Regions from separate parts of the Pantoea sp. R13S299 genome, predicted to be linked through region 3. Evidence: predicted binding sites of a transcription regulator. Region 3 holds the regulator's gene; each other region holds the start of a gene.
The links. The regulator PhoB, encoded in region 3, activates phosphate uptake and scavenging genes when phosphate is short. The targets are predictions, from matches to a motif close to CTGTCATAAAACTGNCNNAT.

Region 1: the regulator PhoB is predicted to act here: its motif matches at 4,533-4,552, upstream of ugpB (sn-glycerol-3-phosphate ABC transporter substrate-binding protein UgpB).
Region 2: the regulator PhoB is predicted to act here: its motif matches at 3,261-3,280, upstream of pitA (inorganic phosphate transporter PitA).

What each region holds. Positions count from the first base shown of each region.
Region 1 covers NZ_JBLYEF010000005.1:122,054-129,227, forward strand. The annotation lists gene ACN1CO_RS19665 (branched-chain amino acid ABC transporter substrate-binding protein) at 1-364, shown strand, start outside; gene livH (high-affinity branched-chain amino acid ABC transporter permease LivH) at 499-1,425, shown strand; gene ACN1CO_RS19675 (high-affinity branched-chain amino acid ABC transporter permease LivM) at 1,422-2,693, shown strand; gene livG (high-affinity branched-chain amino acid ABC transporter ATP-binding protein LivG) at 2,690-3,457, shown strand; gene livF (high-affinity branched-chain amino acid ABC transporter ATP-binding protein LivF) at 3,459-4,172, shown strand; gene ugpB (sn-glycerol-3-phosphate ABC transporter substrate-binding protein UgpB) at 4,646-5,962, shown strand; gene ugpA (sn-glycerol-3-phosphate ABC transporter permease UgpA) at 6,017-6,904, shown strand; gene ugpE (sn-glycerol-3-phosphate ABC transporter permease UgpE) at 6,901-7,174, shown strand, end outside.
Region 2 covers NZ_JBLYEF010000005.1:73,476-80,649, reverse strand. The annotation lists gene ACN1CO_RS19485 (hypothetical protein) at 1-518, opposite strand, end outside; gene ACN1CO_RS19480 (hypothetical protein) at 520-717, opposite strand; gene ACN1CO_RS19475 (aldo/keto reductase) at 1,010-1,996, shown strand; gene ACN1CO_RS19470 (NAD(P)/FAD-dependent oxidoreductase) at 2,004-3,188, opposite strand; gene pitA (inorganic phosphate transporter PitA) at 3,432-4,934, shown strand; gene uspB (universal stress protein UspB) at 4,972-5,307, opposite strand; gene uspA (universal stress protein UspA) at 5,722-6,159, shown strand; gene ACN1CO_RS19450 (hypothetical protein) at 6,567-6,809, shown strand; gene rsmJ (16S rRNA (guanine(1516)-N(2))-methyltransferase RsmJ) at 7,001-7,174, opposite strand, start outside.
Region 3 covers NZ_JBLYEF010000001.1:95,368-102,541, forward strand. The annotation lists gene ACN1CO_RS00495 (AAA family ATPase) at 1-2,332, opposite strand, end outside; gene sbcD (exonuclease subunit SbcD) at 2,329-3,528, opposite strand; gene phoB (phosphate response regulator transcription factor PhoB) at 3,726-4,415, shown strand; gene phoR (phosphate regulon sensor histidine kinase PhoR) at 4,430-5,743, shown strand; gene ACN1CO_RS00515 (PstS family phosphate ABC transporter substrate-binding protein) at 5,763-6,683, shown strand; gene ACN1CO_RS00520 (cobalamin-independent methionine synthase II family protein) at 6,848-7,174, shown strand, end outside.

The sequences.
Region 1 (7,174 bases), on a different contig from region 3:
CGTGGGTAACGCCTCGCTGTCGAACATCGCCGGTGCGGCTTCTGAAGGCATGCTGGTGACTCTGCCGAAACGCTACGACCAGGTTGAAACCAACAAACCGATCGTTGACGCGCTGAAAGCGAAGAAACTGGATCCAACCGGCCCGTTCGTCTGGACCACCTATGCAGCTCTGCAGTCGCTGGCAACCGGTATGGAGCGCAGCAAGAGCGCTGAGCCGGACGCTATCGTGAAAAACCTCAAGGAAGGCGCTGCCGTGCCAACCGTGATGGGCAACCTGAACTGGGATGAGAAGGGCGATCTCAAGGGCTTTGAATTCGGCGTCTTCAAATGGCATGCCGATGGCACCTCGACCGCAGTGAAATAAACCAGGCTGTTTTGTGGTGAGCGGGAAGCCGGGTAACCGGTTTCCCCTGACCAGCGACACGAACGCCTGGTGCTCGTCTGCCAGGCGTTTTTTGTACCCCGATCGCCTGCGATCGGTTAAGTAAGGGTCAAGGTATGTCCGAGCAGTTCCTCTATTTTATTCAGCAGATGTTTAACGGTGTGACCCTGGGTAGCACCTACGCGCTGATCGCCATCGGTTACACCATGGTTTACGGCATTATCGGCATGATCAACTTCGCCCATGGCGAGGTCTACATGATCGGTAGCTATGTTTCCTTTATCGTGATTGCCGCCCTGATGATGATGGGCATCGACACGACCTGGCTGATGATTGCAGCTGGCTTCGTGATGGCGGTGATTATCTCCAGTGCCTACGGCTGGAGCATCGAGCGTGTCGCCTACCGGCCTGTGCGCTCATCCAAGCGCCTGATTGCGCTGATCTCCGCCATCGGAATGTCGATATTCCTGCAAAATTACGTCAGCCTGACGCAGGGTTCACGCGACCTGGCGCTGCCGAGCCTGATTACCGGACAGTGGACGGTCGGTGAGAGCAACGGTTTTGCCGCCACGATTTCTACCATGCAGATTGTGATCTGGGTGGTGACGTTCCTGGCGATGCTGGCGCTGACCACCTTTATCCGCTATTCCCGCATGGGCCGCGCCTGTCGCGCCTGCGCTGAAGACCTGAAAATGGCCAGCCTGCTGGGAATAAACACCGACCGCGTGATCTCGCTGACTTTTGTGATCGGTGCCGCGATGGCGGCAGTCGCAGGTGTGCTGCTGGGCCAGTTCTATGGGTCGATTAACCCTTTCATCGGCTTTATGGCAGGCATGAAAGCCTTCACCGCTGCCGTACTGGGCGGGATTGGCAGTATTCCGGGCGCAATGATTGGCGGCCTGGTGCTGGGCATTGCTGAAGCGCTGACCTCGGCGTATCTCAGCACGGAATATAAAGATGTGGTCTCGTTTGCTCTGCTGATTGTGGTGCTGCTGGTGATGCCAACCGGGATTCTGGGTCGCCCGGAGGTCGAAAAAGTATGAAGTCTTCCTTTATCAACGCCCTGATCTCCTCGGTGATGCTGCTGGTGCTCGCCACCTTCTTTATGGGACTGCGCCTGAATCTGGACGGCACCAATCTGGTGGTGCAGAACGCCGGTAGCGTGCGCTGGAACTGGATCGCCGCAGGCTGTGCGGTGGTGTTTCTGTTCCAGCTGCTGCGTCCGGTCTGGCAAAGCGGCCTGAAGAAAATTTCCGGTCCGGCACTGGTGTTACCCGGCCTGGATGGCTCGACGCCAAAGCAGAAGCTGGTGATGGCGGTGATGATTATCGCGGCGATTGCCTGGCCATTCCTGGTGTCACGCGGCACCGTTGATATCGCCACCATGACGCTGATCTACGTGATGCTCGGTCTGGGCTTAAACGTAGTGGTCGGACTCTCTGGCCTGCTGGTGCTGGGTTATGGCGGCTTCTACGCCATCGGTGCCTACACCTTTGCGCTGCTGAACCACTATTACGGTCTTGGCTTCTGGCAGTGTCTGCCGCTCTCCGGCATGGTTGCTGCGCTGTTTGGTCTGCTGCTGGGATTCCCGGTGCTGCGACTGCGTGGCGACTATCTGGCGATTGTGACGCTGGGCTTCGGTGAGATCGTGCGTATTCTGCTGCTGAACAATACCGCGCTGACCGGCGGCCCGAATGGCATCAGCCAGATCCCGAAACCGACGCTGTTTGGTCTGGAGTTTGGCCGTACGCCACGTGAAGGCGGCTGGGATACCTTCCATAACTTCTTTGGGCTGAAGTACGATCCCAGCGACCGCATTATTTTCCTCTACCTGGTGGCGCTGCTGCTGGTGGTGCTGACACTGTTCGTGATCAACCGGCTGCTGCGGATGCCGCTGGGCCGGGCCTGGGAAGCGCTGCGCGAAGATGAGATTGCCTGCCGTTCACTGGGCCTGAGTCCGACCCGCATCAAGCTGACCGCCTTTACCATCAGTGCCGCGTTTGCGGGCTTTGCTGGCAGTCTGTTCGCGGCGCGTCAGGGCTTTGTCAGTCCGGAATCCTTTACCTTTGTCGAATCCGCCTTTGTGCTGGCGATTGTGGTACTGGGCGGGATGGGCTCGCAGTTTGCGGTGATTCTGGCCGCCATTCTGCTGGTGGTGTCACGTGAGCTGATGCGCGATCTTAATGAGTACAGCATGCTGGTGCTGGGTGGCCTGATGGTGCTGATGATGATCTGGCGTCCGCAGGGATTGTTGCCGATGAAGCGTCCGCATCTGAAGCTCAGAGCCGCTAAAAAAGGAGAGCAGGCATGATTCAGCCTTTATTAGCCGTTGAAGGCCTGATGATGCGCTTCGGCGGTCTGTTAGCCGTGAACAATGTGGCGCTGGAGCTGCGTCCGCAGGAGATCGTTTCACTGATTGGTCCCAACGGTGCCGGTAAAACCACCGTGTTCAACTGCCTGACCGGCTTTTACAAGCCTACCGGTGGCACGATCAAATTGCGTGAGCAGCATCTGGAAGGATTGCCGGGCCAGAAGATTGCGCGGATGGGCATCGTGCGCACTTTCCAGCACGTGCGTCTGTTCCGTGAGATGACGGTCATTGAGAACCTGCTGGTTGCTCAGCATCAGCATCTGAAAAGCGGCGTGTTTTCCGGCCTGCTGAAAACCCCGGCGTTTCGCCGCAGTGAGAGCGAGGCGCTGGATCGTGCGGCGACCTGGCTGGAGCGGGTCGGTCTGCTGGATCTGGCAAACCGTCAGGCGGGCAATCTGGCCTATGGTCAGCAGCGTCGGCTGGAGATTGCGCGCTGCATGGTGACGCGCCCGGAGATCCTGATGCTGGATGAACCGGCGGCGGGTCTTAACCCCAAAGAGACCCACGAGCTGGACGCGCTGATTGCGGAACTGCGTGGCGAACACAAGGTGTCGGTGCTGCTGATTGAACATGATATGAAGCTGGTGATGGGTATTTCTGACCGTATTTACGTGGTTAATCAGGGAACGCCGCTGGCTAACGGAACGCCGGAGGAGATTCGCAATAATCCGGATGTCATTCGTGCCTATTTAGGAGAGGCCTGAGATGGCAAATGCGATGTTAACCATTGAAAACGTCAGCGCCCATTACGGCAAAATTCAGGCGCTGCACAACGTCAGCCTCTATATCAATCAGGGCGAAATCGTCACCCTGATTGGCGCTAACGGAGCCGGAAAGACCACGCTGCTGGGCACGCTGTGCGGCGAGCCGCGCGCGACCCAGGGCACCATTACCTTTGATGGCAAAGCGATTACTGACTGGCAAACGGCGCGCATCATGCGTGAAGCGATCGCCATCGTGCCAGAGGGACGGCGGGTGTTTTCGCGCATGACGGTAGAAGAGAACCTGGCGATGGGCGGCTTTTTTGCCAGCCGGCCGGACTATCTGACGCGGATTAAGCGCGTGTATGAACTCTTCCCGCGTCTGGAAGAGCGCAAAATCCAGCGCGCCGGGACGATGTCAGGCGGCGAGCAGCAGATGCTGGCGATTGGCCGTGCGCTGATGAGCCAGCCGCGCCTGCTGCTGCTGGATGAGCCTTCGCTGGGACTGGCACCGATCATTATTCAGCAGATTTTCGACACCATTGAGCAGCTGCGCAGCGAGGGGATGACAATTTTCCTGGTGGAGCAGAATGCGAATCAGGCGCTGAAGCTGGCGGATCGGGGCTATGTGCTGGAGAACGGGCATGTGGTGCTCGAAGATACCGGTGCAGCTCTCCTATCCAACGAAGCCGTCCGCAGCGCGTACTTAGGTGTCTGATGGGGCACGGCCTGGCTTACTTGCCAGGTTGCGGTTGGGCAGTGCTCGCCATCCTCACGTACTATGAGTACGCTCCGGTGGCTGCGCACTTTGGTGTGCATGGGCCTGGCTTACTTGCCATTTCGACACCGGGCAGTGCTCGTAATCCTCACGTATATTTATACGCTCCGGTTACTGCGCGCTGGCCGGTGCCGAACTGCCTGCGACGCCGACGGCCTTGAGTGTTGGTTTGAGAGGTTCTGAGAATAAAGCCAGGGGCAACTTACCCCCCCTGACCCTGCGCTCTTTTATGTAACTAAAAACTGGCAGCGCGGGCGGTTTGCCGCCGCGCTGCCAGCGTCCTCTTTTCCTCAATAAAGCCTGTCATCCGGCTGTCATCTGGTTGTTATTAATCCGTCATTTCCCCGTGTCATGTTACTTCGCGAAACAGAAATCCGTGATTTCACGCGTATTTACCTGCACAGGAAAATTCTATGTCCGTCGTTACCTTTCGTCGTAGCCTGATGAGCGCGCTGCTCGGTCTGACGCTCAGCAGCCATGCCATGGCCGCCACTGAGATTCCTTTCTGGCACTCCATGGAAGGCGAGCTAGGCAAAGAAGTGGATTCGCTGGCACAGCGTTTTAACCAGACGCATCCCGATTACAAAATTGTTCCGACCTACAAAGGTAACTACGAGCAGAGCCTGGCAGCAGGGATCGCGGCGGTGCGCAGCGGCAAAGCGCCTGCGGTGCTGCAGGTCTATGAAGTCGGTACGGCGACCATGATGGCCTCTAAATCGATTGTGCCGGTGCATCAGGTCTTCAAAGATGCCGGCATTCCCTTCGATGAAAAACAGTTCGTGCCAACGGTGGCGGGCTACTACAGCGACAGCAAAGGCCAGCTGATCTCCCAGCCGTTCAACAGCTCGACGCCGGTGCTCTACTACAACAAAGACGCCTTTAAAAAAGCGGGTCTGAATCCGGACCAGCCACCTAAAACCTGGCAGGAGCTGGCGACGGATGCCGCCGCACTGCGTAAATCGGGCATGAGCTGTGGCTACGCCAGCGGCTGGCAGGGCTGGATCCAGATTGAAAACTTCAGTGCCTGGCATGCTCTGCCGGTAGCGACGGAAAACAACGGATTTGACGGACTGGACGCGGTGCTGGAGTTCAACAAGCCGGTACTGGTTCGTCATATCGAACTGCTGGAAGCGATGAACAAGAAAGGGGACTTCACCTACTTTGGCCGCAAAGATGAGTCCACCGCCAAGTTCTACAACGGCGACTGCGGCATCACCACCGCTTCATCCGGTTCGCTGGCCGATATCCGTCATTACGCCAAATTCAACTTCGGCGTTGGCATGATGCCGTATGACGACACCGTGCCGAATGCGCCGCAGAACGCCTTGATTGGGGGTGCGAGCCTGTGGGTGATGAAAGGCAAAGATGCGGCAACCTACAAAGGCGTGGCCGAATTCATGCAGTTCCTGGCTAAACCGGAAATCGCTGCGGAATGGCATCAGAAAACGGGCTATCTGCCGATTACCACCGCCGCCTATGAGCTGACTAAACAGCAGGGCTTCTACGATAAGAATCCGGGTGCGGATATCGCCACTCGCCAGATGATGAACAAGCCACCATTGCCGTTCACTAAAGGGATGCGTCTGGGCAACATGCCGCAGATTCGTACCGTGATCGACGAAGAGCTGGAAAGCGTCTGGACCGGCAAGCAGTCGCCGCAGGATGCGATGGATAACGCAGTGAAACGCGGCAACGAGCTGCTGCGCCGCTTCCAGCAGCAGGTGAAGTAATCTCCTCTTGCGGGCCAGCCTGGCTGGCCCCTCTTTTCTGACGTCAGGTACGCCATGTCTTCATCTCGTCCGGTCTTTCGCACCAGTCTGTTGCCCTATCTTCTGGTGCTGCCGCAACTGTTGATTACCGCTATCTTCTTTCTCTGGCCTGCCGGTGAAGCGTTGTGGTATTCGCTGCAAAGCCTCGATCCTTTTGGCATCTCCAGCAGCTTTGTCGGGCTGGAAAACTTCAGACGACTGTTTGCCGATCCCTATTATCTCGATTCGTTCTGGACCACCATAAAGTTCAGCGGCATGGTAACGGTGTTCGGCATGGTCTTCTCGCTGCTGCTGGCGGCGCTGGTGGATTATGTGGTGCGACTGCGCCGCCTCTATCAGACCCTGCTGCTGCTGCCCTACGCCGTTGCGCCCGTGGTGGCCGCGGTGCTCTGGATGTTCCTGTTTAATCCCGGTCTGGGCCTGTTCAGTTACCTGCTGAACCACGTCGGCTACAACTGGAACTACGCGCAGAACAGCGGTCAGGCGATGTTCCTGGTGGTGCTGGCATCGATCTGGCAGCAGATGAGCTACAACTTCCTGTTCTTCTTCGCCGCACTCCAGTCTATTCCCAAATCCCTGGTGGAAGCCGCCGCGATTGACGGTGCCGGACCCGTGCGTCGCTTCTTCAACCTCTCACTGCCGCTGATTACGCCGGTCAGCTTCTTCCTGCTGGTGGTGAACCTGATATACGCCTTCTTCGATACCTTCCCGGTGATCGATGCCGCAACCGGCGGCGGGCCAGTGCAGGCGACCACCACGCTGATCTACAAAATCTATCGCGAAGGCTTTACCGGGCTGGATCTCTCCTCGTCCGCGGCACAGTCGGTGGTGCTGATGCTGCTGGTGATCGGGCTGACGGTGCTCCAGTTCCGCTTTGTTGAACGTAAGGTGCAATACCAATGATTGAGAATCGACGCGGACTGGATATCTTCAGCCACATCGTACTGGTGCTGGGCGTGCTCACCATCCTGTTTCCGCTCTATGTCGCCTTTGTGGCGGCGACGCTGGATAACGAGGCGGTCTATCAGGTGCCGATGACGCTGGTGCCCGGTTCGTACCTGTGGGAGAACATTTCGCACATCTGGACGCACGGCGTCAACGGCAGCGGACCGGCGTTTGGCCTGATGCTGCTCAACAGCATGATCATGGCGCTCGGCATCACCTTCGGCAAAA
Region 2 (7,174 bases), on a different contig from region 3:
TATTCAAAGGTCGAGGCATGCACCATGCCGATGTAAATACGGCGCGACTTCAGGGTAATCCACGCCAGCTCGCCCTCTTCCATGCACTGAAACAGCAGTTGCTCCACGCCATTGGAGCGCGACAGCTGCTGATAGAGGTCTTTACGACCGGAGACGTTGAGTCGTGCGCTGCCTGCCCAGTTTGAGCGATAGAGGCAGAGCAGAATGGCAAAGAAGAGCATGATCACAACCGGCGCCTGAATGCCCAGGAAGCTCCAGTTCATAAACTCGACCTGCCACTTCAGATGAACACCAGGGATCATCTGGACGGCATTGGCGATGCCGGAGATGCAGAGCAGCAGCAACCAGATGATGCCGGTCGCGAATACACCCTGCAGAACGAAAATACAGCCGTAGAGCGCGACCAGGAAATAGACATCCCAGCCCGACGAGCGGCGGATTTTAAAGCGGCTGTTTAAATCGCGGCTGGTGTACCAGTAACCACTGACCATCAGCACCATAAATATTGCGGTACCCACCTCACACTCCCTTTAACATATTCACATGCCGGGCAAAATCTTCGTGGACTTCCTCGCTCAGCGTGTTGACCGAGATATTGCCGTTTTCATCAATAATGATGCGCTCACCCTCAGCGATTGAGTCGTTGATATCCTGACGGGTCATGATCTGCAGGAATTTCTCGGGACTGGCAAAGACCGACTTAACAAATTTGAACATAGCGATCCCATTGTTGGCCTGAAAATTGAAGTATGTGACCGAATCGACACTCTCGCCTGTTTAATTTCGGGTGAAATATCTTAAAATCAATTGATTAGCGAAGCGGTAGCCACATAGCCGCAGCCGTTTCTCGCTGAAATCTTCAACGTAACCAGCAGCCTGGCGTCGCGGCATCGCATTTTTACCGTGCAGGCCTGCGTCGACGTGAAATCGCCTCTCCGCCAGGAAGCGCTAAGCTCAATGGTTAGCCGCTTTCTGTCACCCTGTCTGAAACGCATCGAGGAATGTTTGCATGAAACTACGAACACTGGGCCGTACCGGTCAGCGCGTCTCTGAAATTGGCTTTGGCGCATGGGCTATTGGCGGAACCTGGGGAGAAGTGAGCATGGAGGATGCCAAAGCCGCGCTGAACGCCGCGCTGGATGCAGGCATCACCTTTATTGATACCGCCGATGTTTATGGCGATGGCCGCTCCGAAAAGATCATCGCAGAGGTGCTGAATCAGCGCGGCGGGGAACGCCCGTTTGTGGCGACCAAACTGGGGCGTCGTCTTTCTCCGCACGTCGCGGAGGGCTACAACGCCGAAAACCTCAACGCGTTTATCGAACGCTCACGGGAAAATCTGCAGACCGAAACGCTGGATCTGGTGCAGCTGCATTGCCCGCCGACCGAGGTCTACTACAACCCGGATGTGTTTGCCGTGATGGATGAGATGGTCGCTGCCGGAAAAATCCGTCACTACGGCGTTTCCGTTGAGAAAGTCGAGGAAGGTCTCAAGGCGCTGGAATTTCCCAACGTCTCGTCGATTCAGCTGATCTACAACATTTTCCGTCAGCGTCCGGCGGAACTGCTGCTGCGTGAAGCGAAACGCCGTGATGTGGCGATCATCGCCCGTGTACCGCTGGCATCTGGCCTGCTGACCGGCAAAATGCGCGCCGACAGCGTGTTTGCCGCTGACGACCATCGCACCTTTAACCGTAATGGCGAAGCGTTCGATAAAGGCGAGACCTTTTCCGGCGTGCCTTATGAGGTGGCGCTGGAAGCGGTCGAGGAGATTCGCCGCTTTGTCACCGGCGACACTACCATGGCAATGTTTGCGCTGCGCTGGATCCTGATGAACGAGGATGTCAGCGTGGTCATTCCTGGCGCGAAAAACCGTGAACAGGCTGAAGCCAATGCCCGCGCCAGCGACGTCGATGCGCTGTCTGCAGAGTCGATGGCGGCGCTGAAGCAGATCTATCAGGAGAAGATCGCGCCTCACGTCCATCAGCGCTGGTAATTGCGCGTTACAACGCCTGGGCGCAGGCCCAGGCGGAACTCCACGCCCACTGGAAGTTATATCCCCCCAGCCAGCCGGTGACATCGGCCACCTCACCAATAAAGTAAAGCCCCGGCACCGCGCGCGCCTCCATCGTTTTCGAGGAGAGCTGCGTGGTATCCACACCGCCCAGCGTCACTTCCGCAGTCCGATATCCCTCGGTGCCATTTGGCTGGATACGCCAGGCGTGCAGCGTCTGCACCAGCTCGGTTTGCTGTTTGCTGTTGAGCTGCTTCAGGGTGATATCCGGCACCACATTCAGCGCCTGCAGAACTTCCACCAGACGCTTCGGCAGGATTTTCGCCAGGCTGTTTTTCAGGCTGAGATTCGGATGTGCTTCACGCTGCGCCGCCAGAAACGCCTCAAGTGGCGTGGCGGGCGAGAGATCGATGGTGACGAACTCACCCGGCAGCCAGTAGCTGGAAATCTGCAATACCGCCGGGCCGGAGAGACCACGGTGGGTAAAGAGCATCGCCTCTTTGAAGCGGGTGCCATCCTGCGCATCGATCGTGGTTTCCAGCGCGACGCCTGACAGCGTCTGCAACTGCTCCAGCAGCGGCTTGTGCAGAGTAAAGGGTACCAGCGCCGCCCGCGTCGGAAAGACGCTTAGTCCGAACTGCTCCGCAATTTTGTAACCAAACGGCGAAGCGCCCAGGCCAGGCATCGACAGACCGCCACTGGCGATGACCAGCTTCTCTGCCTGAACCGTGCTGCCGTTGAGCTGGAGGGTATAACCGCTTTCATCGCGCGCCACGCTGAGCACTTCACTGCGCAGTCGCAGGGTGACATTGCCTTTGTCACATTCGGCCAGCAGCAGATCGACCATCTGCTGGGCAGAGTCGTCACAGAAAAGCTGGCCCAGGGTTTTCTCATGCCAGGCGATACCGTGGCGATTAACCAGATCGATAAAATCCCACTGGGTATAACGCGCCAGCGCCGATTTACAGAAATGCGGATTGTGCGACAGATACGCCGCCGGTTCGGTATAGAGGTTGGTGAAGTTGCAGCGGCCACCGCCAGACATCAGAATCTTGCGTCCTGGCTTTTTGCCGTTATCCAGCAGTAACACGCGGCGCCCGCGCTGTCCGGCCTGCGCGGCACAGAACAGCCCTGCGGCTCCGGCACCAATGATGATAACGTCAAACTGTTCCACTGCGGTTCACTCACTTAACTGGAAAGGCGCAGATTGTAGTGATCTGCTCACTGAGACGCCAGCGTCAAAAAATTGCCGTAAATGTGTCATATTGTATCTGTCTAATATCTAACCCTTTTTCGCTGAGTTACCCTTAAGCCTTACGACGAAAGGTTAAATTAGCGCTATATTTTCCTTTCCCATACAGCACGTTGTCGCGGATAATGCGCCGCGTTCATGTCCTCCAAAAATGGCGTAACGTTTATGCTACATCTGTTTGCTGGTCTAGACCTCAGTACTAGCCTGTTATTGGTTCTTGCCCTGCTGTTTGTATTGTTTTACGAAGCAATCAACGGTTTCCACGACACGGCCAACGCAGTTGCGACGGTCATCTATACGCGTGCCATGCGTGCCCAGCTTGCTGTGGTGATGGCGGGTGTATTCAACTTCCTTGGCGTGCTGCTCGGTGGATTGAGTGTCGCTTACGCTATTGTTCATATGCTTCCCACCGATCTGTTGTTAAATGTTGGATCGGCTCACGGTCTCGCCATGGTGTTTTCTATGCTGCTGGCGGCGATTATCTGGAACCTCGGCACCTGGTATCTCGGTCTGCCGGCCTCCAGCTCCCATACCCTGATCGGCGCCATTATTGGTATCGGTCTGACCAACGCCCTGATGAGCGGAACCTCGGTGGTTGATGCGCTCAACATCCCGAAAGTCCTGAACATCTTCCTTTCTCTGATCCTGTCGCCAATTGTCGGCCTGGTGATGGCGGGCGGCTTAATCTTTATTCTGCGTCGCTACTGGAGCAATACCAAAAAGCGTGCGCGTATTCATATGACGCCTGCTGACCGCGAGAAGATCGACGGCAAGAAAAAGCCGCCGTTCTGGACCCGGATTGCCCTGATTGTTTCGGCAATTGGCGTGAGCTATTCGCACGGTGCGAATGACGGTCAGAAAGGCATTGGCCTGATCATGCTGGTCCTGATCGGCGTGGCACCGGCCGGTTTCGTGGTGAATATGAATGCCTCCGGTTATGACATCACGCGTACCCGCGATGCGGTCAATCACCTGGAGCAGTATTATCAGCAGCACAACGCCTCGCTGAACCACATCATCCAGATGGCACCACCTAAGCTGCCAACGCCGGAAGAAGTGCCAGCGACCAGCCCGAAAGAGTTCCACTGTGACAGCGCGCGCGCATTGCAGGCGGTACAGGGTGCGCAGGTGTTGCTGAATAACCTGCAGAGCTACGATCAGCTGACGGTTGATCAGCGCGGTCAGATGCGTCGTCTGCTGCTGTGTATCTCCGATACCGCCGATAAAGCAGCCCGTCTGGAAGAGACCTCGCCAGATGACAAACGCTTCCTCAATAAGCTGAAAAGCGACCTGCTTGGCACCATCGAGTATGCGCCGATCTGGATTATTGTGGCCGTGGCACTGGCGCTGGGCATCGGCACCATGATTGGCTGGCGTCGTGTTGCCACCACCATCGGTGAGAAGATTGGTAAAAAAGGCATGACCTATGCACAGGGAATGTCAGCACAGGTAACCGCAGCGCTGTCGATTGGCGTTGCCAGCTATACCGGCATGCCTGTTTCCACCACGCACATCCTCTCTTCATCGGTAGCCGGTACTATGCTGGTTGACGGTGGCGGATTGCAGAGCCGGACCATCAAGAACATCGCCATGGCGTGGATCTTCACCCTGCCGGTTTGTATTCTGCTGTCAGGTTCGCTCTACTGGATTGCTTTAAAACTGGTGTGATGCCAGCAAAACAGAGGGCGACGCAAGTCGCCCTTTTTTAATGCCAGATCGCCAGCGCGACCAGACTGATGACCACCAGTCCACACAGCGCACTGGTCAGAACAAACTGCCCCCGCACCCGCTCGCAGCGCCGGATAAACTCATCGTCGTGATGATCAAGATAGCGTTTTGCCCAGATATAGGTCACCAGACGCACCTGCTTGCTCGGCTGACCGTGAGAGGTGAAAAAACCTGCCCCATCGACATACTGATACAGCAGTGGATCACAACCCCGTAATACCGCCAGCAGCGCGCGCAGAGACGAAAAATAGCGCGCCATATTCACGATACACACCACACAAAGAGCCCAAAAAAGCGCAATAGTGCTGATCATATTCTCCCCTCCCGGCTGGCATCGCAGCAACAGACTCAGCGTCAGACACTGTGCCCGCCTGCAGAAAAAACCAGCCACTGAATCACCGGACTGCGAAAGTTTTCGACCCCCTGAGCGGCTGTGAACCGGTCCGCCTTTTTTCAGTGTAGGAGATTTCTTTACATTTTTTCCAACGATGATTTTCGTTCAGCGCGAGTAAATCCGGCATAGCCTTGATCTTATTCATAAGCCAGGCGGCAACGGCAGCATTTGCAGTCAGAGAAGGCTATACTCAGGACATAACAACATCATCACCTGTATCGCAGGTAAACACTTTGGTGGCGCTCATCGCCCGCTCGCGCAAAGGATTTCGCTAAGCTGTGACGCGGCAGGAACACCGGATGCCATCCTTAATCTCGTGAAAGGAGTTTTATCATGGCTTATAAACACATCCTGATTGCAGTCGACCTTTCTCCCGAAAGCCAGTTGCTGGTGGATAAGGCCGTCTCACTGGCTCGTCCGTACGATGCCAGAATTTCCCTGATTCACGTTGATGTGAATTACTCCGACCTCTACACCGGTCTGATTGATGTCAACTTAGGGGATATGCAGAAGCGCATCTCTGAAGAGACGCATGCGGCGCTGAAAGGGTTATCAGATGCGGCGGGCTATCCGATCAGTGAAACGCTGAGCGGCAGTGGCGACCTCGGCCAGGTTCTGGTTGATGCGATCAAGAAATATGACGTTGACCTGGTGGTGTGTGGTTATCATCAGGATTTCTGGAGCAAGCTGATGTCCTCAGCCCGTCAGTTGATCAACACCGTGCACATCGACATGCTGATCGTGCCGCTGCGCGATGAAGACGACGAGTAATCGCTGTTATTAAAGCCGGTGCAAGCCGGCTTTTTTATCGGCCTGAATAGATTTACGCTTTTCTCACATCCGCTATTTAAACTTTTAATTCCTGATCAGCTCCGCCTGAATTAAAATAAAACTAAGAACACACTTATTTTTAATTCCTGAAATACATTAACACCCTCTCCCTTTAGCGCTTTGACTTACAACCCTCTACATAAATCCAAAGCAATCGTTACATTGCTGATTCATCCAGTCGCTAATGAGAAAAATTTTATTAATAGCAATGCGGGATTTATCAAAACTTTACTATAGGAAAAGGTTAATGCATCCGTTATCTTTCACTGGCTTATCTGCTGCGCAGGCAACAGATAAAGCAGAATAATGATCCCCATTATTTTAAAAAACCAATAAGGATATTAAAAATGAGAGAAATCAACCAGACAGAAATTGCTGCAGTTAGCGGCGCGGGCCTGACTGAATTCCTGGGTGAAGTTAATACTGCACTGACTGAGGTTTCAGGTTTATACGACAGCACCTTCGCATCAATCAAGGAAAGCACTGATCTGGGCCAGACTCTGGGTCTGACTTACAAAGCGATTGGCCTGAATTTTGCCAAAGGCTTCCTGAGCGCATTTTCAGGTTTCCTGACTAAATTAGCTGCCTGATAGAATCAGCGTCACCGTATTATTTTAAATGCGGTTAATTAAAGCCTGCCTGATACTCTTTCAGGCAGGCTTTTTATTTAGCGCAATAGTTTTAGCGTAATAGTATAAACCGTTCGCTTTCAGATCACGTACCCGTGAATATCCAGGCCAGATATTATGATCTGAAGCAACCGCTTCAGATTATCATTCGCTTAAACCGAACCGACCAGCGGGGGATAAATATCGAAGCGATGACTTTTCGTGACCACGGCCGCCTGCGTTACCACACCCGCAAGCGGCGGAGCATAGTCTGGACGTTTTACCACAATCCGTTTCTTCGCCAGCCGACGCGCTGGTTCCAGTAATGCATCTGCATCTTCATCCGG
Region 3 (7,174 bases):
GACTCTGCAATTGCGCCATGGCCTGCTGTTCCTGCTGCTGACGCTGCTGCAGCGCATCCAGCGCCTGCAGCAGGCTGGTCAGCGACTGCTGCGCCAGTTGTTCAGCCTGCAGATGCTGCTGCCAGGCCTGTGACTGCTGAAGATGATGATCTTTCGCGGCCTGACGCGCCTTTTCGGCGGCTTCCTGTGCCTGGCGCTGCTGCTCAAGCTGGCTTTCACGTTCGCTTTGCTGCTGCTGCCACGCGGCTAATGCCTCGCGATCGGCTAGTGGGAAGGTAAGTGCCAGCTCACCGCTCAGCGCCTGCCATTGCTGCTCAAGCTGATCAAGCTGTTGCTGCATCCCAGCGATTTCATCGAGCAGGATCTGCTGCTGCACCAGGGACTGCTTCAGCTGTTCGCCTTTTGCCGTGCCCGCTTCGCGCAAAGCGTCTGTCTGCTGTTGCAGGGCCGCCCGGCGCTGCTGGTTAGCACTTACTTCCAGTGTGCTGTAGGCCTCAACGGCGGGATGGGTGCAGGAGCCGCACAGCGGGCAGGGCTGATCGGCGGTGAGTCGGGCGCGATAATCGCTGAGATCGACAATCTGTTGCTCCAGCGCGCAGATTTTTTCGACGTCATCCAGCTGCTGCTTTTCGCGTTTCCACGTCTCGCGCAGGGTCTGGAGTTCCGCTTCACTCTGCTGATGCGCTTTTTCCAGCGCGGTGAGCCGCTGCTGGCGCTGGCCCAGCTGCTGGTGCAGCGGCTGCCACTGCGTTGAGAGCAGCAGCAGTTGCTGACGGGCCGGACGGCTGCTCTGCAGCTGGCTTAATGCCTGCCGCAGTGCAGCAGGTGGATGCTGTTCATGAAGCGAAGTGAGTGCCTGCTCCGCCTGCAACAGCGCCTGGCGGGCCTGTTGCTCTGCCAGCTGGCGCGGTTGCGCCTGTTGTGACTGCTCTTGCTGTTTCGCCTGCTGCGCGTCGATCTGTTGCTGCTGCTGTTCGCGTTGCTGTGTCAGTCCCGTCAGCGTCGCCTCACGCTGTGCCAGCAGGGAAAAGTTCTCCTGCCATACCGGCAGCGAAGCGCCCCAGTGCGCCAGATCGGCAAGCTGCTCACGTAACCGATGCTGTTCAGCCATCGCCTGCTGCCAGGCCGTGACCTTCCGTTTCTGCTCCGTCAGGCTGGCCTGAGTCTGGTCGGCATGCTGCTGCAGACGGCTGTTCTCCTGCTGCTGCTCCGCAAGGTGCTGCTGCAGCGTGCTGATCCGCTGATCCAGCGGCAGCACATGTTCCGTCAGCAGGTTCTCCTGCTGCTGCTGTTCCTGCAGCGCCTGCTGGCGGGCCGTCTGGCTGGCCGCGTAATTCTGCTGATGCTGCTGCTGTTGGTTCTGCGCCTGCTGCTGCACCGCGGTAAGCTGCTGACAGCGGCTCTCAGCCTGCTGCTGTTCGGTGCGTAACGCGTCGCGCTGCTGCAGTCTCACCCGCAGCTTTTCAGCCGGTTCACTGCGAGCCAGCCGCTGGCGATCCGTCTCTGCCGCCTGCGATGTGGCCTGGGCCTGCTGTACTGCCGCTTCAGCCTGCTCACTCTCCTGCTGTAACTGCTGCGCCTGCTGCTGCCACCGCTGCTGTTGCTGCGCCTGTTGATAGTGGGCGCTGAGCCGCTGTTCCGCGTCGGTCAGATCGCTGAGCTGCTGTTGCAGCGCATCGCGCGCGTCGCTATCCAGCAGCGCCATCGCACCCGCCTGGCTGCGCAGCAGATCCAGCTGAGTTTTCGCCTCTTTGTGCCGCTCATAGATGGCGGCGGAAATCAGGCCGTAAATTTCGGTGCCGGTCAGCTCCTCCAGCAGTTCGGCGCGCTCACTGGCTTTGGCATTAAGGAAGGCGGCGAACTGGCCCTGTGACAGCATCATCGACCGGGTAAAGCGTTCGAAATCAAGACCTGACAGAGTTTCGATCATCTTCAGCTTGTCACCGACTTTATCGGCAACAATGATGTTGTCGGCGCAGCGCGCCAGCTCAACGCGCGGTGCCTGCAGCTTGCCGTCGGCGGTGCCGCGCGCCCGGTTCTGGCTCCAGAAGGCGCGCCAGGCTTCGCCTTTGATCTCAAACTCGACTTCCGCCAGACATTCGGCGCAGTCGCGGGTCATCAGCGCATTCTGGCTCTGGGAAATCGCGCCCAGACGTGGCGTCTGGTGATAGAGCGCCAGGCAGATGGCATCCAGCAGGGTAGTTTTACCGGCCCCGGTGGCGCCGGTTATCGCAAACAGGCCGTTGCTGGCAAAGGGTTCGGCGCGGAAGTCGATGAACCATTCACCGCGCAGGGCGTTGAGGTTTTTGAACCGTAGCGTGAGGATCTTCATTGGGTCTCTTCCATGGCGGCCAGCGTCTGGCGGAACAGGGTGGTCATCTCATCGATTTGCGCCGGTTGCAGCTCCTCATCCAGCGCCAGGCGGCGGGCAAAGACCTCCTCCACCTTCAGTTCACTCAGGGTTTCGTTGTCAAGCCGCGCCAGGCTCTGCTGCCGCTGTTCACGGCTGCGGCGCAACAGCAGGACTTCGACCGGCAGCGTGGCGGTCAGGGTTTCGACCTGGCGCTGCAGATCGCTGAGGTACTCCTGGGTGGTGACTTCGATGTCGAGCCAGGTCGGCTTCTCCTGCTCTGCTGTGCTGAAGGCGTTTAACTGCGCCGCAATCTGCGCCAGCGATCCTTTCAGCACCTGCATGGGTTGCGACTGAGGCACCACCAGCGGCGTGACCGATTGCAGGCCGCTGGCCGCCAGCTCCAGCAGGAAGACGCTCTTTTCCGTGCCCAGCTCATCAAAGCTCAGTGGAATCGGCGAGCCGCTGTAGCGGATATGCTCGCTGCCTGCGACGCGCTGGGCGCGGTGAATATGGCCCAGCGCAATATAGTCAGCCGCCGGAAAGGCACTGGCCGGGAAGGCATCCAGCGTGCCGATATAGATGTCACGCACCGAATCGCTCTGGCTGACGCCAACGGTGGTGAGATGGCCGGTGGCGATTATCGGCAGCGCATAGCCCAGCGCCTGGGCGGCGGCGAAACGCTGCTGATAGTGATGGGCGATCGCCTCCAGCAGGGAGGTTTGTTTATCGCGTCCCGACTGACCCGCCCGGCTGCGCAGGATATCGCGTGGTCGCAGATAGGGAATGGCGCACAGTAGCGCGCCCGGTTCGCCCTGACGGGTGTTGAGCAGCAGCACATCATCCTGCGCCTGCGGCGTGGCGATGACCCGGGTGTTGAGACAGGCGAGCAGCTCGCGCGATTCATTGAGCGTCGCCACGGAGTCGTGGTTGCCCGCCAGCACAATCAGCTGACAGCCGGTAGGCTGCAGCGCCACCACAAAGCGGTTAAACATCTCGCGGGCGTAGCTAGGCGGCGTGCCGGTATCAAACAGATCGCCTGCAATAATCAATGCATCTACCTGATGCTGTTCAATCTGGATCAACAGCCAGTCGAGAAACGCCTGATGTTCGGCTGCCCGACTTTTGTTGTAGAAGAACTGCCCCAGATGCCAGTCCGCAGTATGAATGATGCGCATGATGAGTCCCTGCCGTTGTGATTCGCCCGGCGATTATACTGGCTCTGCAGCCAAAGCAAAAAATTGTCGCTGCGCTGTCATAAATGATTACCAACGGCGTTACAGGCAGGTTATGTTTTTCATAAAAGTGTCACAAATCTGACGCATAATGGCGCCGCGAATCTCAGTGACAGCCGTCATAATCAGCAGGAGTAATAATGGCTAAGCGCATTTTGGTTGTGGAGGATGAAGCCCCCATCCGTGAAATGTTGTGTTTTGTTCTGGAGCAGAACGACTATCAGCCAATCGAGGCGGAAGATTATGACAGCGCCGTTGGCAAGCTGATTGAACCCTGGCCCGATCTGATTTTACTGGACTGGATGTTACCCGGAGGCAGCGGTATTCAGTTTATCAAACATCTGAAACGTGAGGCGATGACCCGCGATATTCCGGTGATGATGCTCACCGCACGCGGTGAAGAGGAAGATCGGGTGCGTGGCCTGGAAGTGGGCGCCGACGATTACATTACCAAGCCGTTTTCACCCAAAGAGCTGATGGCGCGGATTAAAGCGGTAATGCGCCGTATTTCACCGATGGCGGTGGAAGAGGTGATTGAGATGCAGGGACTGAGTCTGGATCCCTCTTCACATCGCGTGATGTCCGAAACCACGCCGCTGGAGATGGGCCCCACCGAATATAAGCTGCTGCACTTCTTTATGACGCACCCGGAGCGCGTGTACAGCCGCGAACAGCTGCTGAACCACGTCTGGGGCACCAATGTGTATGTGGAAGATCGTACAGTCGATGTTCACATTCGCCGTTTACGTAAAGCGCTGGAAGTCTCCGGCCACGATCGCATGGTACAAACCGTCCGTGGAACAGGGTATCGTTTCTCTGCCCGCTACTAAACGGAGCCTTTACCGTGCTGGAACGCCTCTCCTGGAAGAGATTACTGACAGAACTGCTGCTGGCCTGTCTGCCTGCGGCGCTGCTGGGCCTGCTGTTTGGCGGTTTGCCCTGGTGGCTGCTGCTGAGCGTGGTCATGGTCCTGTTATGGCATTTCCACAATCTGATGCGGCTGTCGCACTGGCTGTGGCTCGACCGCACCATGACGCCGCCTGCCGGGCGTGCCAGCTGGGAGCCGCTGTTTTATGGTCTTTACCAGATGCAACTGCGCAACCGGCGGCGGCGGCGTGAACTCGGTAATCTGATTAAGCGTTTCCGCAGCGGCGCCGAGTCGCTGCCGGATGCGGTGATCCTGACCACGGAAGAGGGCACCATTTTCTGGTGTAACGGCCTGGCGCAGCAGCACCTGGGCCTGCGCTGGCCGGAAGATAATGGCCAGAACATCCTTAATCTGCTGCGTTATCCGGAGTTTTCCCGCTATCTGCGCCAGCGCGATTTCGACAAGCCGTTGACGCTGGTGCTGAACAACAAACTTCATATGGAATTTCGCGTCATGCCCTACAGCGAGGGGCAGTGGCTGCTGGTGGCGCGTGATGTGACGCAGATGCATCAGCTGGAAGGGGCACGTCGCAACTTCTTTGCCAACGTCAGCCATGAGTTACGCACGCCGCTCACGGTGCTGCAGGGCTATCTGGAGATGATGAACGATTCGGTGATGAGCGAGCCTTCGCGCAGTAAAGCGCTGCACACGATGTCGGAGCAGACGCGCCGTATGGACAGCCTGGTCAAACAGCTGCTGACGCTGTCGCGCATCGAAGCCGCACCGGCGATCGATCTGAAAGAGAAGGTTGATGTGCCGGTGATGCTCAAATTACTGCAGCATGAGGCGGCGACGCTGAGTGGCGGTCGTCACGATATCCATTTCCACACCGATCCCCATCTGAAAGTGTTTGGCAACGATGAACAGCTGCGTAGTGCCATCTCCAATCTGGTTTACAATGCGGTGAATCATACGCCGGACGGCACGCGGATCGATATCAGCTGGCTGCGCGGCAAACAAGGGGCTACTTTCCGGGTATGCGACAACGGGCCGGGTATCGCCTCAGAACATATTCCGCGTCTGACAGAGCGTTTCTACCGCGTCGATAAAGCACGTTCGCGCGCCACTGGCGGCAGCGGGCTGGGGCTGGCGATTGTGAAACATGCTCTGAGTCACCATAACGCGCGGCTCGATATCACCAGCGTACCGAATAAAGAGACCTGTTTTACCTTTACGCTGCCTGCGAGGTTGATTGTCAGCAGCGTGATGCAGGAGAATGCCGTTCATTAATCGCTGCCGGATCTCCCTGATGCGCCTCCTTGTTTTGTTGATCGTCTCTCTGCTGCCGGGTCTGGCTCTGGCCCAGCCCGGCACGCTCTCCGGCAATCTCAGCAGCGTGGGATCCGATACGCTCGGCTATCTGATGACCCTGTGGGGCGAAGATTTCAGTCGCCAGGCGCCGGGCGTGAATGTGCAGGTTCAGGCCTCCGGTTCTTCGACCGCGCCCACTGCCCTGGCGGCGGGCGCCGCACAGCTCGGGCCGATGAGCCGCCCGATGCAGGCCGATGAGCGGCAGGCTTTTGAGGCGCGCTACGGTTATCCGCCGCTGGCGGTGCCGGTGGCGATGGATGCGCTGGTGGTGGTAGTGAATCAGCGCAATCCGCTGCAGCAGATTGAACCGCGTCAGCTCGACGCCATCTTCTCCGTTACCCGCCTGTGTGGCGCGCACAGCGTGCCGCTGCGCTGGGGCGATCTCGGTTTAACCGGCGCGCAGTGGAATAAACGACCCATTCAGCGCTATGGCCGTAACTCCGCCTCCGGCACCTGGGGTTTCTTCAAGCAGCAGGTGCTGTGCAAAGGCGATTTCCGCAGCGACGTGGCGGAGTTTCCTGGGTCGGCCGCAGTGGTGCAGGCGGTGGCCGGTAATTCGCGCAGCATCGGCTACGCCAGTTTTGGCTTTCATCTGAGCGGCGTAAAAATGCTGGCGGTGAAGAACGATCAGGGCCAGGCGATTGTCCCGGATGCCGATGCTATCCGCAGCGGCCGCTATCCCTGGGCGCGTCCGCTCTATCTCTACGTTAATAAAGCGCCCGGCAAACCGCTGCCACCGCTGGTCGCTGCGTTTCTGCAGCAGGTGCTCTCTCCTCAAGGCCAGCGGCGGGTCAGCGAAGCGGGCTATCTGCCGCTCTCAGACAGCCAGATGGCACAGGCGCGTGCCGCGCTGCGTTAACCCCCGAAGTTGAATTTTTTTCATCATCGCTGAATTTTCTTCAGTTGCAGATGAACGCGGCTCATGACACTCTGTGTTCAGACATGTAGCCATCCAGATGGCTATTTATATCAGGATGCAATTATTTCCTGCCGTCATTACCGGCAGGAGAGACAGGAGTGATCATGCAAAGAGAAACCGCCCCGTTCCGTGCCGATACCGTTGGCAGCTTCCTGCGCCCCGCTGCGATTAAGCAGGCGCGCGAACAGTTTGCTGCCGGAGAGATTGATGCGGCTGCCCTGCAGCAGGTCGAAGATGATGCGATTCGCGAAGTGGTCGCGAAGCAGCGTGAAAATGGCCTGAAAGTGGTCACTGACGGCGAGTTTCGTCGTGGCTGGTGGCACTTCGATTTCTTCTATGGTCTTGACGGCGTCGAGAGTTATGAAGCGGAGCATGGCATCCAGTTTAATGGCGTGCAGACCAAAGCGCATGGCGTGAAAGTGGTGAGCAAA